DNA from 4 places in the Anaerobacillus sp. MEB173 genome. Region 4 is predicted to be linked to each of the others. Evidence: riboswitches for the same ligand, from Rfam matches in the RefSeq annotation. Region 4 holds a riboswitch; each other region holds the start of a gene.

Region 1 (3,767 bases), on a different contig from region 4:
ACAATGATTTTAATTATTCCATATTTTGTAACATTGTTTTTATAAAAACCTCAGTTAATCACTTGGAATTTGTAGTATTATTGTAATATAGTTAAAGGTTTTGTAATAATTCAAATAATTAAAAGGGAGAGGGTTTAGGATGACAATGGTAGCTGAGAAGAAAAAGACGTTTGGGGAGTTAAAATTAGTATTTTCACATGACGGTGATGTAGTGGATACTTTGGACAATGTTAATGAGTTAAATATAGATTTACATGAGTTGCAAATGTTTCTACATAGCAAAGGACACAAAGTTGATTTGCATGATGTGAATGTGGAGATTACAGAGGAATAATTGTAAATTAATGCTTGTCCATTTCTCGATAACTGTGTTATATTATAGAAAATTACTAACGCTATTGACCAACAAACACACAAATTCCATACCAATAAATAAGAGAAATTATAATTATTGTTAATTGAACAAACCCTTGGTACATAAGGCTCTACACTGTAAGCGTTTCAAAAGCGAAGCCAACAAACTCAGAATTTATCGCGATGGTTGCTGATAAATTACGGATTGAGCATAAGGTAAGCTGAAAGGGTAAGGGAGAATAGAGTTAAAAGTTGAAAGTTGAAAAGCTCCCAAAATTGGGAGCTTTTTTCGGTGTCGGTACACTGTACTATAGATCGAACTGACAATGGGCTATTACGTAGTAACATAGTCAAGAAAAGCTCCCGTCCGGGAGCTTTTTTAGTTTAGCTTACTGCTTCTTTGATTGTTTGTTGGATGGCGTTTCTTAATGTTTGCATTTCGATATCATTTAATGGAACAAGTGGTAATCGTACGCTGCCTACATTGATGCCGTTCATATTTAATGCCGCTTTTACCGGTGTTGGGTTTGGTGCAGCGAATAATGCTTTCATCATCGGCAGTAGGTCACGATGCATTTGAGCTGCTGTTTTTACATTCCCATTCTTGTAGTTTGAGACCATTTCTTGCATTTGATTCCCAAGGATATGTGAGGCTACTGATACTACTCCAACGCCTCCTATGGCAAGTGTAGGTAATGTTAAGCCGTCATCACCAGTATATAGGCTGAAATCTTCTGGTGTTTCACTTATAATTTGGGTCATTGCATCTAAATCACCACTCGCTTCTTTCACTGCTACAATATTTTTAACTTGTGACAGTCTGACAACTGTTTCTACATTAATGTTAATAACACTTCGGCCTGGGATATTGTATAGCATTACAGGTAGTGTTGTTGATTCAGCAATTGTTTTGAAATGCTGGTAAAGCCCTTCTTGAGAAGGTTTATTATAATATGGTGCAACGAGCATGATTCCGTCGACACCTGTTTCTTCTGCTAATTTTGTTAACTTTATTGATGCATTTGTATTATTTGATCCGGTACCTGCAATTACAGGTACTCGTTTATTGACAACTTTAACTACAAAACTAAAAAGTTCAACCTTTTCTTCTGTCGTTAAAGTAGGCGATTCACCGGTTGTTCCTGCTACAACGAGCGCATCAGAACCGTTCGTAATAAGATAGTTAATTAAAGTTTCACAAGCATTGTAATCAATTTCACCATTTACATCAAAAGGGGTAACCATTGCTGTTGCTACTTGACCAAAACACATTGAAAATTCCCTCATTTCGTTTAGTATTTTCTAGTAATCCTTTGTCATTAGTAATTAAATCCGCTTATATTCATAATTGTTTTAAAAATAAAAAAGCACCAATGAGGTATCTCATTGGTGCATAGGAATCGTTGTTCTATGCGTGAGATAGCCCTCCATATAGTTGATCTATATGACAGTTCTGCACTTATTCAATAACAGAACCAGCTAACAAGAATAATGAGTTCTTGAAGCTTCGGCAAAGGCCCCCTTTCAGCAATGATCAAAAGAGCTCATTCTCCTCCCATTGCATACTGATGGTCTTTGCACCTCTATCCTCACTTCAAACGTACTAATTGAAGTTAAGAAAAATATTAATTTGTATATAATTTAACAAATATTAAGACGAAATGCAATGGTTTTTGAAAAATACTAAAAAGATATTTACTTTCAATTTTAACTTCATTTGGTTGAAAACGGATTTCGTTGCTCATACTAAGTGTAGTTACGTTTAGGAATATATGTAAAACTGAAAATCCTCAAAAGGGGGGAATCGGTTTGTTTTATAACCAACAGGAGATTGAGGGAATTGCTTACCAGGGAAAACGAACAAAAGTATTAGCGGAGCGATTGCCTTCTAGAAGTATTGCTGTTATAAGTCATGAAGACATCGATGTTGTAGCAGCAGAGACACTGATTGAAAAGAAAGTTCAAGCCGTTCTTAATTTAAAGATATCAATGACCGGTGAGTTTGATCATAATGGTGTGCAGTTACTTTTAAAGTCGAATATACCAGTCTTTGATCTTCAAGTACAAGGTGATGAGATTCATATTGATGGGAAACAAATAAAAATAACAAATAATTTATTATTTGTTTTTGATAAACAAAGATATTGGAAAAAAGATGTGACGTTAAAAGAATATGACATCAATATGGTTGAACAGTTAAAGGAAAAAGCAACAGAAAAATTTCCACAACAATTTGAAAGTTTCGTCCGAAATTCATTTTCTTTTGGAGAAAAGGAATTGACGAATTTTATAAAAGGGTTTCCAGAATTAGTTGACTTTAAGGAAATGAAGGGTAAGGATGTACTAATTGTTGCCAGGGGTGGCAGTTATTTAGAGGATTTAAGAGCGATACGCCCTTTTTTAAAGGGAAAGAATATGGTTCTTATTGCGGTCGATGGCGGGGCGGATGGTTTATTAAAATTTCGGTTAAAGCCTGACTTTATCATTGGTGATATGGATTCAGTCAGTATGAAGGCACTGCGTTGTGGTGCCACGCTTGTTGCCCACTGTTACCCAAACGGACATTCACCTGCAAGTGCAAGGCTTTCTGCTGCTCGGTTACCTTTTCAGCGTTTACCTTTCATTGGCACGAGTGAGGATGTTGCCCTCCTTTGCGCTTATTGTGCAGGAGCAAATATGATTTATTTAATTGGAAGTCATCTTAGTATGAATGAATTTTTGGAAAAAGGGAGAAAAGGAATGGGTTCTAGTCTTCTAACAAGGATGAAGGCAGGACATCAAGTGATTGATCTTAAAGGTGTACATCACTTATATAAGAAACATGTTTCTGCTTTTGAGCCAATTCCATTTCTGCTGCCAGCTGTTGTACTTATGGGTGTTTTATTATTCAATCCGAAATTCGAATTGTTAGTCTCAATTATCATGCATTGGTTAAGGATGGAGGTATTTTAATGAGAAAAAACCTCGTTCATATAGGTACATTAATATGTACTCTTTGTATCGGAATCGTCGTAGGTATTTCCATGGACAAGCAGTGGTTAACTGACCAGCAATTATCCTATGTAAGTGCGATTCAATCGGAAAATAAACAATTGCAAGAGCAACAAGAGCAATGGTTAACATTTGTAGAGGATGAATTAAAACAAATGAATATTTTCATCCCTTCAAAAAACGAGCAATATCAAGGGATTGCACAGTTATTAACTCACATTGGGATTGAAGCTGAGAGAATGTACAGCTTAGATGCTGTCTTGCAAAATAAAGGGATTATTATTACGTTAGGTGAAGAAATGGACTTCCCGACTGATATTCCACACCTTTCGCTTGAGATGATTCCAGAGCAAGAGAAGGATATAAATCAATTTTATGTATCACTATTACGCTTGAAAGAGAATATAAACAAAAACGACGAA
Region 2 (3,767 bases), on a different contig from region 4:
CCTCCAAGACTCATTGTGCAATAGTATATCATTTCTGCCTACCTCAAGCTATAGAGAAACGGGGTAAGACCGTTTATAATATAATGAAGTAGAGTGATATGATAGGAAATGAGGTATATAATGAAAAAAGAAACGATCGAAACTATTGTGCAAGAACAACATCAAGTACCCCTATTTGGTTATGAACTTCTTCGAAAGGATTTACTCCCTGCTTTACTGGGAAAAGAGCATGATAAAATTCTGTATTGGGCTGGTAAAACTTTGGCCCGTCAATATCCGCTTCCAACACTGGACGACATCATCCATTTCTTTACGAAATCTGGCTGGGGTCAGCTAACGTTAACGAAAGAAAAAAAGCGGGAACTACACTTTGAACTAACATCTGAATTTTTCGCAAAAAGAAGGGAAAATTACTCATGCCAATTAGAAGCTGGTTTTCTGGCGGAACAAATCCAGCAGCAAACAAATAATATTAGTGAAACTGACACTGTTCAAAAAGGAACCAAAGTTCTTTTCACTGTACATATTGATCGGAAAGATCAAGTGCAAAGTGAATAGTTAATAGATAATAGTTAAAAGTTTAAGTTTATAGTTAAAAGACTTGAAAGGATTTCATGGGAGTTTGTTAAAAAACTCCCATGAATTATCTCCAGAAACTTTAAACTTTCAACTTTTTAACTTTTTTACACCGTTTGCGCTGCCGGGATTGCATCCAGGTTAAAAGCTGTATGTAAGACCTCAACAGCTTTCACCATATCTTCCTTATCAACAACTGTAGAAATTTTAATTTCTGATGTACTTACCATTTTGACATGGATATCTTCATTTGCTAACACCTTAAACATCTGTGCAGCCACACCTGGGTTAGAAATCATTCCAGATCCTACAATCGAAACTTTTGCTAGGTTATCTTCATGACGAAGCTCTTCATATTGCAGTGATGCTTTCTGTTCCTCTAGAATAGCAATTGTTTCATCTAATTGGGATTGATCGATCGAAAACGAGATATTGATTGTTTCCTTATCATTCGCATTTTGGATAATAATATCTACATTAATATTATTTTCTGCAAGTATTGTGAAAACATCAGCTAACGTATTTAATTGATTTGGCAACCCTACAACTGTAAATTTTGTTACATTACTTTCAAATGCTAATCCTCGAACGACTAAATTTTTCTCCATGGTAACTTCCTCCTCTACGAACGTTCCTTCCTCTTCAACCATACTAGACTTCACTGTTAATACAACTTGATGATTTTTTGCAAATTCAACGGCCCTTGGGTGCAATACACCAGCGCCAAGGTTGGCTAATTCTAACATTTCATCATAAGAAATCGATAATAATTTGCGAGCTCGTTTCACATACCTAGGATCTGCTGTAAACACACCGGTTACATCTGTATAGATATCGCAACGGTCAGCTTTCAGTCCTGCCGCTAAGGCCACTGCTGTTGTATCAGAACCACCACGTCCTAATGTCGTAATTTCTTGATCGATCGTCATTCCTTGAAAGCCGGCTACTATGACTACTTTTCCTTCTGCTAAAAAATGCTGAATCTTTTCTTCTTTAAAATTACTGATTCTTGCATTTCCATGAATCGCTTCCGTTTCGATCCCTGCTTGCCATCCTGTTAAAGAAACGGCAGGATATCCAGCTTCTTGCAACGCCATTGCAAGCAATGAAATCGTTATTTGCTCTCCGGTTGTTAGTAACATATCCATTTCTCGTTTATTAGGCTTTTTTGAAATTTGATTTGCTAAGTCAACAAGCTGATCTGTCGATTTCCCCATCGCAGAAACAACAACGACAACTTGATTTCCCTCATCTACTGATTTACTTATTGTTTTCGCTACATGTTGAATTCGTTCAACACTGCCTACTGATGTTCCACCGAACTTTTTTACTATTAATGCCATTTTTTTCAATCCTTTCTTTTGTTTCACAGTCGTAAGAAAAACAAGAAAAGCGTTTTACGGACCGAAGTGACCTCGAGCGGTCAGTGCCGGAGCCAGACAACAAAAAAAGCAACAGCAAGGATCACTCACTGTTGCTTGGTAATGGCAATATCATTCCATGTCCAATACCACACTTGTTTTCCCTTACTCATCGTGAGATAGTCCTCCACACAACCTTTGGGATGATTGTGTGACAGCCCTACACTTGTTCAATGCAGGTCCAGCATAAATGGTAGTGAGCCCCTTTACACTTCGGCGAATTCCCCTTTCAAACTTACTTCTTCGGACCTCATCATCCTCAATAAGTCTACTCTTGGTTTTCGCGCCTCTACCATCACTTCACAAAAATGAAGTGTGGCTTTATTCAATTTGTTATGATTATAGCAACATTTAGATCATGTTACAATAGTAAATTTTTTCAATGCTTTTCTTCTTTTAAATGCTTGATGATGTTTTGGATCACATTTTCAGGCAGTTTAAGTTTACGAAACTCTTCTTCGGATGCTTCTTTTATTTTCTTAATCGATCCAAAATGTTTTAATAACGAACGTTTTCTTTTTTCTCCTACTCCTGGAATACCATCAAGTGTTGATTGTAATAACGACTTGCCACGAATTTGACGATGAAAGGTAATCGCAAAACGATGGACCTCATCTTGAATCCGTTGCAGTAAATAAAACTCCTGACTATCACGTTTTAATGGTACGACCATAGCTGGATCACCGATAAGAAGCTGTGATGTTCTGTGTTTATCATCTTTCTTAAGGCCGCATACAGGTATGTGAACGCCTAGTTCATCTTCTAAAACACTTTTCGCAACATTCATTTGCCCTATCCCTCCATCAATTACGATCAGGTCAGGTAATGGTGCCTTTTCCTTTAAAAGACGTAAATAACGCCGGCGAACTACTTCCTGCATTGAGTGATAATCATCAGGTCCTTCAACAGTTTTAATTTTATATTTACGGTACTCTTTTTTATTCGGCTTACCATCAAGGAAACTTACCATCGCTGAGACAGGATCTGTTCCTTGTATATTGGAATTATCAAAAGCTTCAATTCTGTATGGAGGTTCAATTCCTAGTGCCTTACCAAGATTCTCAACTGCGCGAACGGTTCTTGACTCATCACGTTCAATTAACGCAAATTTTTCTTTAAGGGCTACTTCTGCATTCTTTATCGCAAGTTCGACGAGATCTTTTTTGTTTCCACGTTGAGGCTGAATCGTTTTCACCTGCAAAAATTGACTAATTAGCTCGTTGTCAACATCCTTTGGCAGTAAGATCTCCTTTGGTTTTATATGTTCTTTTTGCATATAAAACTGACCGATATAGGTTAAGAAGTCTTCTTCTGCTTCTCCGTAAAAAGGAAAGATCGATACATCGCGTTCAATTAACTTTCCTTGACGAACAAAGAAAACTTGAACACACATCCATCCTTTATCATAGGAAAAACCAAAGACATCACGGTCTATTTGATCTGTCATTGTCATTTTTTGCTTTTCCATGACAGCTTCGATATCAGTGATTTGGTCACGCAATTCTTTTGCCCGCTCGAAATTAAGCTCCTCCGATGCTTTAAGCATTTTTTCTGTTAATTCATCTTTTATTTCTTTATGACCACCGTTTAAAAAACGGATAATGGCATTGACCATTTCCGTGTTTTCCTCAGGAGATACGTTATTTACACAAGGTGCTTTACACTGGCCAATATGATAATAAAGACAAACACGATCTGGCAATGTATTGCATTTACGCAGTGGAAAAAGGCGATCAAGTAACTTTTTCGTTTCAGCGGCAGCTCCTGCAT
Region 3 (3,767 bases), on a different contig from region 4:
TTTGCTACTTCAATTCCACGCTTAACACCCTTAAATAAAACACCTAACGCAATAATCCAAACTAAAATTAACGGAATAAATACGCCTGGTACTAAACTACCTGTTTGACCAGGATCAACTGATAATTGTAAATACTCTCCGAATAAGAATCCTGCTGTATCTGTTCCCCACTGTTGTCCCACTGCAAAATACGTATACGAAATGGCCCAAGCGATAATTACAGCATAGTATGTAGCAATAACAAACGAAATTGCTACTTGCCACCAGCCAATCCATTCAGATTTTCGATTTAATCTTGCATAGGCTAATGGTGCTGAGCCGCGATACTTATGACCTAACGTGAACTCCATAATAAGTAGCGGAATACCCGCCGTTAAAAGTGCAAATAAATATGGCAGGAAGAATGCCCCTCCTCCATTTTCATAGGCAACATATGGAAATCTCCAAATATTCCCTAATCCTACTGCCGAGCCCACTGCTGCTAATATAAAGCCGGCTCGCGTCCCCCATTGCTCGCGATTATTCATTTTTTTAACCCCTTTCTCTCTTTAAATAGTAAGCACTCGTCTTACTATTTATTTTATTCTGAATATTTTGGTTTTAGTATATAGTTTTAGCTTGTCTTTGTCAAAAGTATATTTTTGTCATTTCCATGTGGAATATACATTTTAACGCGGTCTAACGCTAAAGTACCAAAGTAAAAAAGATAGTTTGTCCTTTCCAAACGTATAAAACACCTATCAAATCGCCCAATTTTCTGACAATTCACTATTTTATTATAATTAATTTCAACGTTAAAGTCAAAATATTTTTCGAAAAATGCAGGATTTTGTCGAAAATTTTTTTATCAAAAGTGACTCTAAATACAAACAAAAAATGCTTGGAAAATTAAACTTTCCAAGCATTTTCTATTTTATTACAATCAATTGGCTGATGCCACTTTTTTCAACACAAATACCGTTAACACGAAAGTTGCAATGGAAACGAGTAAACCGAACAGAACACTTCCTGTAAAACCTAATACTAAATAACCTATGATCGTTATCGCCGCAACAATTAACGCATAAGGCAATTGTGTCATCACGTGATCAATATGATGACTTCCTGCTCCTGTTGATGAAAGAATCGTTGTATCAGAAATTGGTGAACAATGATCACCAAATATCGCTCCAGCTAATACTGCTGCAAGTACTGGCAACATCATTGTAACATCTGTCGCAGCTGCAATTTCACCAGCAATCGGAAGCATAATTCCAAATGTACCCCACGACGTTCCTGTTGAAAATGCCATAAATCCAGCAATTATAAACAATACAACTGGTAAATAAGCAATATTCATATGCGCATCAACTAAACCGGCTAAATACTTTCCAGTTCCTAATTCACTAATAATTTCAATGATTGTCCAAGCAAAAATTAGAATATAAATCGCTGGAAGCATTGATTTTATACCAGCCCATAATCCACTTCCAAATTGACGACCTGATACGCCTTTTACTAATACAAGAACAATAGCAACGGCCAGACCTAAAAGTCCTCCGTAAACAAGTGCTGCAGCAACATCGGTATTTTCAAAAATCGACAGTATTGTAACTTCGCCTTCTGTTCCTTGAATTCCAGTAAAAATCATAAAGAAAACAGTCGCAGAAATTAACGTAGCAATTGGCCATAATAAGTCGCCAACTTTTCCTTTATCAGAAACAGTTACGTTTTGTTGATCTCCAGGAACCGGTCCTTTTGTTAAGTCAACAAGTTCACCTGTATTCATCGCATGAATTTCCTGCTTCTTCATTAATCCAATATCCAGCTTAAAAATGACAACTGCAAAAACCATTAATAGTGCAAGAATTGCATAAAAATTCATTGGTACCATCAGTAAAAATGCTTGAAGCGCTTCATATTGGGTCACATTATGTGTAACTAATATTCCCCCAATAATTGTAATGATATACGCACCCCAGCTTGAAACAGGTGCAACGATACAGATAGGAGCTGCTGTTGAATCGACCAAATATGCAAGCTTAGAACGGGAGATACGATGACGATCCGTTAAAGGACGACTAACATTACCAACTGTTAAACTATTAAAATAGTCATCAATAAAAATGATAAACCCTAATAAAATCGTAACTAGCTGCGCACCGACTCTCGTCTTCACGCGCTTCATTGCCCATTCTCCAAAGGCTCTGCTTCCTCCAGATAGTGAGACAAGTGACGCGATCATTCCTAGCGCAAGCAGGAAAAAGAGAATATATAGTTCCCACGTATTCAATCCCCCATCTGCAACAAAAATTCCTCCGACAATACTAAAGATTTGCGAAAGGCTTTCCGTAATACTAAAGCCATTGACCATTAATGCCCCGACAATAATTCCAACACCGAGTGACAGCAATACTCTCCTTGTAACGATAACCATCAGTAAAGCGAGTACTGGTGGTATTAATGATAAAGCTGAATGTTCCATAATCGACCCCCTGATTTATTTAGCGGTTAGCGGTTAGCTTTTAGCCATTAACTTTTAACTTTTAACTACATTCTAATCGCTAATAAGCTAGATGCTAATTCCCTAACATTTTTTCTCTCTTCTTATCTCTTTCTGTTTCTCTTTCTCTCTCTGCTCACTAAAAAAGGTAATAGTAGCACAAGACCTACCATTACCTTAAACAAGTAACGTTAAAGTGTCTCATCAAGTAAAGTAGTCCTCCACTATAGTTGCTCTATAGTGACAGTGCGGCATTTATTCAATGCAACCCCAGTAAAGATAAACATGACTTTTATCTTTACTTCGGCGAATTTCCCTTTTTGTAATGGTCTTCGTTGTCATCCTCACATTACATACTCATGATTTTCGCGCCTCTACCTCATCGATTGATGAGGCTTAACTTATTCTATTACATTATAAAAGTATAGCAATATTCCATTTGAACAACAATGTTAATTTTAGTTAATTGCTTCTCTAATGTCAGATTCTTTAATAATCGCTGGTGCAGGCAGTGAACCACTACCACCTTGATTATAAAAATCAGGCACTTTACCAGGTACAAATAACATTCCAACTGGAATCGAAGTAGATACAACAGCTGTATCTGTTGCAAAAGGAATAATAATTCGCACATCGACCTCAATATCGACTGCTACATCGATCCACGTATTATTAATTCCTACTTCTTTGATCGTATTATTAATCTGTGATTTCACGTCTCCTATCGCCGTAAATCGGACCGGAATTTGCGGGCCTAAATGAGCGAGGAGGGCATTTTGTGTTGCTTGACCCAACGGGATTGTATGAATAATTCCATTGAAACCAGAATCATGATTTCGTTCAACTTCAACCCCATTAGGTAATCCAAGTTCCTCGACTCTTCCTTCTTCAACCATTTTTAAATAATGTTGGACCCGATACGTCGCTTCATATAACACTTTATTATAAATGGTAGGATCAAAACGGGCAGAAGTGATATTTCCTTGCGCATCTTTATCAATGACAATTAACTCTTCCATTTCCGTGCTTTCTGAAATCTTTTTCGAAATGGCATCATTAATGGCCAGCGTCGCAATCCGTTGAGTCTCTGTATGCGCAATAGCCAGCAATGTAGGCCGTATTCCTCTTTCTACAAACCATAATCCTTGAACAGTAAGAATAATAAAGATAACAAATGATATCAAAAATACATATCGAAATGGTAACGGTCCTTTTCGGGGACGCAGTCTTTTTTTAATCAGTGCCAAACAAAATCCCCCCTTACATAGTTATATGTATGCAAGGA
Region 4 (3,767 bases):
CGTTGTTAGAGGAAAAGAGTATAGGCAAAACAAATAGGGAGCGCATCTTGCGCTCCCTATTTGTTTTGCAGCCAACGACCTTATTTTAATACATTTTGGATTACTTCGTTAGTTAAATTAGGAACAATGTCAAGTGAGTAGCTTAGTTCCATCCGTTCGTATTTTTTATGAGCATCAAAGCCATAAGGACCAATGTTAATGACGGGAACATTGATATCTCTAATCGCTTCATAATCGACAAAGTGCTTACTTCCCCAGCCAGGATTATTATCTGACACGGCTTGGATGCCTTTCTCATCATCGCTTAAGGCAACAAAGCTCATATCAGAAATATATGGGAAGAAGTTTCTCGTCACAATTGGATGCTTATATGTCGGTTGCACGGTTTCTACAGCTGCATCTAAAGCATTGATCAGATTTTTTTCCTTTTCAGTTGACCCAGTCACTTCAATTCTTGGTGAATAGAGTGAAGAGTAGAAAAGAATAATCGCCGGGCTTTGGTCTGTCATCCATTTCCAGGCTTCTTCAACTACTCGTGCTGCAAACATTCTCGTATCTAACTCTGTATTTAAGAGCAATTGCTCTTTAAATTCTTTCATATGAGTTACATAGCGCTCACCATGTTCCTCAATTAAAAGAGCTTCCATTTCGCTGTAAGTCATTACTCTGGATTTCCAAGGAACTTCTTGATAAGGCTGTTTACTTACCTTACTAAATGTTTCATAACGTTCATTAAAAGCTTTTAAAGCATTGGTAAACGCAATTTCCGCTTGCTCTTTAAGCTTCACTAATACATCTTCTGGTGACCAGGAGTGAATGAAGAAGTTGTAATAGACATATGCTGAAAGTGCTGTTTGCACAGTGTATGTTGGTTTTAAATCTGTCTGCTTTAATGAAACGGGTGGAACAGTTGTTTCACCGTGTGCTTCATTACATAACTCAGGGTTATAGTTAATTTGTTTTGTTAATTCGGCTGCAATAAAGTTTGGATCAAGCCCTTCGAAACAAGACCCTACATGTGTCTCTGAACCAGTAATAAAGAAAGAGGGAAGAAGTTTACCTACTGTACCTTTATAAATGTAACGATTTTCATCACCTTCATACCTCGGTGAGACAAAATCGGCATTGATGGCAGCGACATAGTCAAATTGGTGTTGTTCTCTTAGTGACTTTAAATCGTCCAATGCAGAGAGAATTCCATGCGAACTATCTTCTTCATTACATTCAACAACAACTAATAAGTTGCCCTCAAGCTCTTCAGGATGCTCTGAATAATATTGAAGTAAGTAGAGGTTGCTTGCAACACCACTTTTCATATCAAGTGTGCCTCTGCCAAATAAGTAGTCATTAGACTGTAAATGCTCTTTTACAAGTGCGGGTAGCTCTTCCGATTGTAATGCTTCCATTAACTCACCTGGATAACATGCTTTATCCTTTAAATGGTTAAAGTCGTCGATTCCAACTGTATCCATATGGCCCATCAAAATCATGGTTTTATTACTTTGACCTTTTGTCCCTTTCACAAAGGCAATCACATTATAACGTTCTAGTACATCATTTCTTGTTTGTGATTTGATTAAGTAGTCAGGATTATTTTTAAAGTAAGGGATGTTGGAAAGCAAGGTGAAAATTGCCTGGCTAATTTCCTTTTCCCCATCAGTATTAACAATACTTTCAATATTGACAAGTTGGTTTGTTAAAAATAAAACATCTTCACGACAAGCTAGCATAGTATTCTCCTTTAATAGGTGCTTTAAGGTAATGAGATTTAAAAAGCCCCTTCAAAACTTAGTTAAATGTTATTATCATTAAATAGTATAAATATAATAAACCCTATTTATTGGTATAATATAAAACGTCCTATAACGTCAAGGATTAGTTTGGTTTTATACATAGGAAGAAAATGCTAACAAACATTTCTTGTATAAACTATCAAACTATTTTATAATTATTTTATTCAATATAATCAAATAATAAATCCTCATTTAAAAGATGAGGTAGAGGTGCGGTTTAAAAAAGTAGTTTGTTTAAGACACAGGAATGGTCAATTGAGGACAAATGAAAGGTTAAATTGCCGAAATTCTTATATTTTCCTGGATATAGGAGTTGGGTCTGTACTCGAAAAGGGACAGAACTGTCACAGCTTTTTCTTTGTAAAAGTTGTGAAGTGCTATCTTCAAAGTTTAGATGCGGGTCGTAAACAAACCGTATAAAATATACGGCTTTTTTTATGCCTAAATCTGCTTTCTAGATAAAGCTGGGACAAAAATAGAGAGGACCAGCTGGAGAAATCAATTAGGGGGAAAGATGATGAAAAAAGGTTTATTTGCAATGCTGCTAGTACTTGTTCTACTTATGATCAGCGCTTGTGGATCAAGTGAAGAAGCAGTTACAGAAAACGACGTTGATGCTACTGAAGAGGTTGCTGAAGTGACAACAGAAGAATCTGCAGAATTTAATTTAGTGAATGATGGAAAATTTACGTTTGCAATGAGTGGTTTATATCCGCCATTAAACTTTACAAAAGATGGTGAATTAACAGGATTTGATGTGGAAATCGGGACTGAAATTGCAAACCGTCTTGGTCTTGAAGCAAATCCGGTAACAAACCCATGGGAAACAATTATTCAAGGGTTACGTGCTAATCATTATGATGCGATTATCGCAAGTATGACTGCGACAGAGGAAAGAGCTGAGCAAGTCGACTTTACAAATCCTTACTATATTTCTGGGGCACAAATTTTTGTCAATGCTGATGATGAAGAGATCCAATCACCTGAGGATTTAGAAGGTAAAACTATTGGAGTAATTCAATCGAGCACATGGAGAGATATGGCTGAAGAGCTTTCTGATAAAATCAATGGATACCCAAGTGATGTTAACGCCCTGCAAGATTTATCTGTAGGACGTATTGATGCCGTTATTACTGATAATATTGTTGGTTTATCAGCAATGAATGAGCGAGGCTTAAAAATTAAGCCAGTTTATGAGCTATTAAATGAAGATTTAATCTCTGTAGCTGTTAACAAAGGAAATGAACAATTAGTTGAGCAAATCAATGAGGCGATTGCTGCAATGATTGAAGATGGAACATACGAAGAAATTAGTATGAAATGGTTTAATGAGAACATTATGAAATAAAAGGTGCGTGTGCGTTACGCACCTTTTTTCATGAAAGGAGTATTAAGTGGAGTTTTTAGATAGTATTATCGGGATTTTTAATTCGCACGGGGCAGCATTTTTAAAGGCAACTTGGACAACAATCAGTATTACAGCAGTTTCTCTGTTGATTGCAACAATTATTGGAATTGTCTTTGCTTTATTTAAAATATCTACTTCAAAACTGTTAAACTTTCTTGCTGACATCTATATAGGTCTTATTCGTGGTACACCACTGATTGTACAAATTATGTTCTTATATTATGGTATTGCCAGTTTCCTGCCACTATCTAATTTTACAGCAGGGGCGGTAGCATTAGGGATTCACTCTGGTGCTTATATTGCTGAAATATTTAGAGGGTCAATTCAATCCATAGATAAGGGACAAATGGAGGCAGCTCGATCACTTGGGATGTCATATCCATTAGCAATGCGCAAAGTAGTATTTCCGCAGGCATTTAAACGTTCAATTCCACCATTAGGTAACCAATTTATTATTGGCTTAAAAGATTCTTCTCTTGTTGCGTATATTGCTGTTACCGATTTATTTAATACAGCATTACAAGCCCAAGGTGAAAACTTTATGCCATTTGAAACGTATTTTGTTG

What was found. Region 4 has a riboswitch for lysine ahead of ACJ2A9_RS15130 (ABC transporter substrate-binding protein). Riboswitches for the same ligand answer to the same signal wherever they lie in the genome.
Region 1: linked by a shared signal. The riboswitch ahead of dapA (4-hydroxy-tetrahydrodipicolinate synthase) and the one ahead of ACJ2A9_RS15130 (ABC transporter substrate-binding protein) in region 4 are both predicted to bind lysine.
Region 2: linked by a shared signal. The riboswitch ahead of ACJ2A9_RS12790 (aspartate kinase) and the one ahead of ACJ2A9_RS15130 (ABC transporter substrate-binding protein) in region 4 are both predicted to bind lysine.
Region 3: linked by a shared signal. The riboswitch ahead of ACJ2A9_RS14270 (Na+/H+ antiporter NhaC family protein) and the one ahead of ACJ2A9_RS15130 (ABC transporter substrate-binding protein) in region 4 are both predicted to bind lysine.

Annotation. Positions count from the first base shown of each region.
Region 1 covers NZ_JBJMAU010000002.1:76,903-80,669, reverse strand. Annotated here, with positions in the region: gene ACJ2A9_RS04755 (hypothetical protein) at 140-334, shown strand; partial or broken gene ACJ2A9_RS04750 (sporulation transcription factor Spo0A) at 487-579, shown strand; gene dapA (4-hydroxy-tetrahydrodipicolinate synthase) at 739-1,626, opposite strand; lysine riboswitch at 1,767-1,948, opposite strand; gene steA (putative cytokinetic ring protein SteA) at 2,164-3,306, shown strand; gene ACJ2A9_RS04735 (hypothetical protein) at 3,306-3,767, shown strand, end outside.
Region 2 covers NZ_JBJMAU010000005.1:198,332-202,098, forward strand. Annotated here, with positions in the region: gene ACJ2A9_RS12785 (YslB family protein) at 121-558, shown strand; gene ACJ2A9_RS12790 (aspartate kinase) at 684-1,919, opposite strand; lysine riboswitch at 2,110-2,297, opposite strand; gene uvrC (excinuclease ABC subunit UvrC) at 2,377-3,767, opposite strand, start outside.
Region 3 covers NZ_JBJMAU010000006.1:172,001-175,767, reverse strand. Annotated here, with positions in the region: gene ACJ2A9_RS14275 (sodium-dependent transporter) at 1-527, opposite strand, end outside; gene ACJ2A9_RS14270 (Na+/H+ antiporter NhaC family protein) at 923-2,464, opposite strand; lysine riboswitch at 2,689-2,867, opposite strand; gene yunB (sporulation protein YunB) at 2,941-3,729, opposite strand.
Region 4 covers NZ_JBJMAU010000007.1:73,031-76,797, forward strand. Annotated here, with positions in the region: gene ACJ2A9_RS15125 (M20/M25/M40 family metallo-hydrolase) at 81-1,730, opposite strand; lysine riboswitch at 1,991-2,181, shown strand; gene ACJ2A9_RS15130 (ABC transporter substrate-binding protein) at 2,311-3,141, shown strand; gene ACJ2A9_RS15135 (amino acid ABC transporter permease) at 3,206-3,767, shown strand, end outside.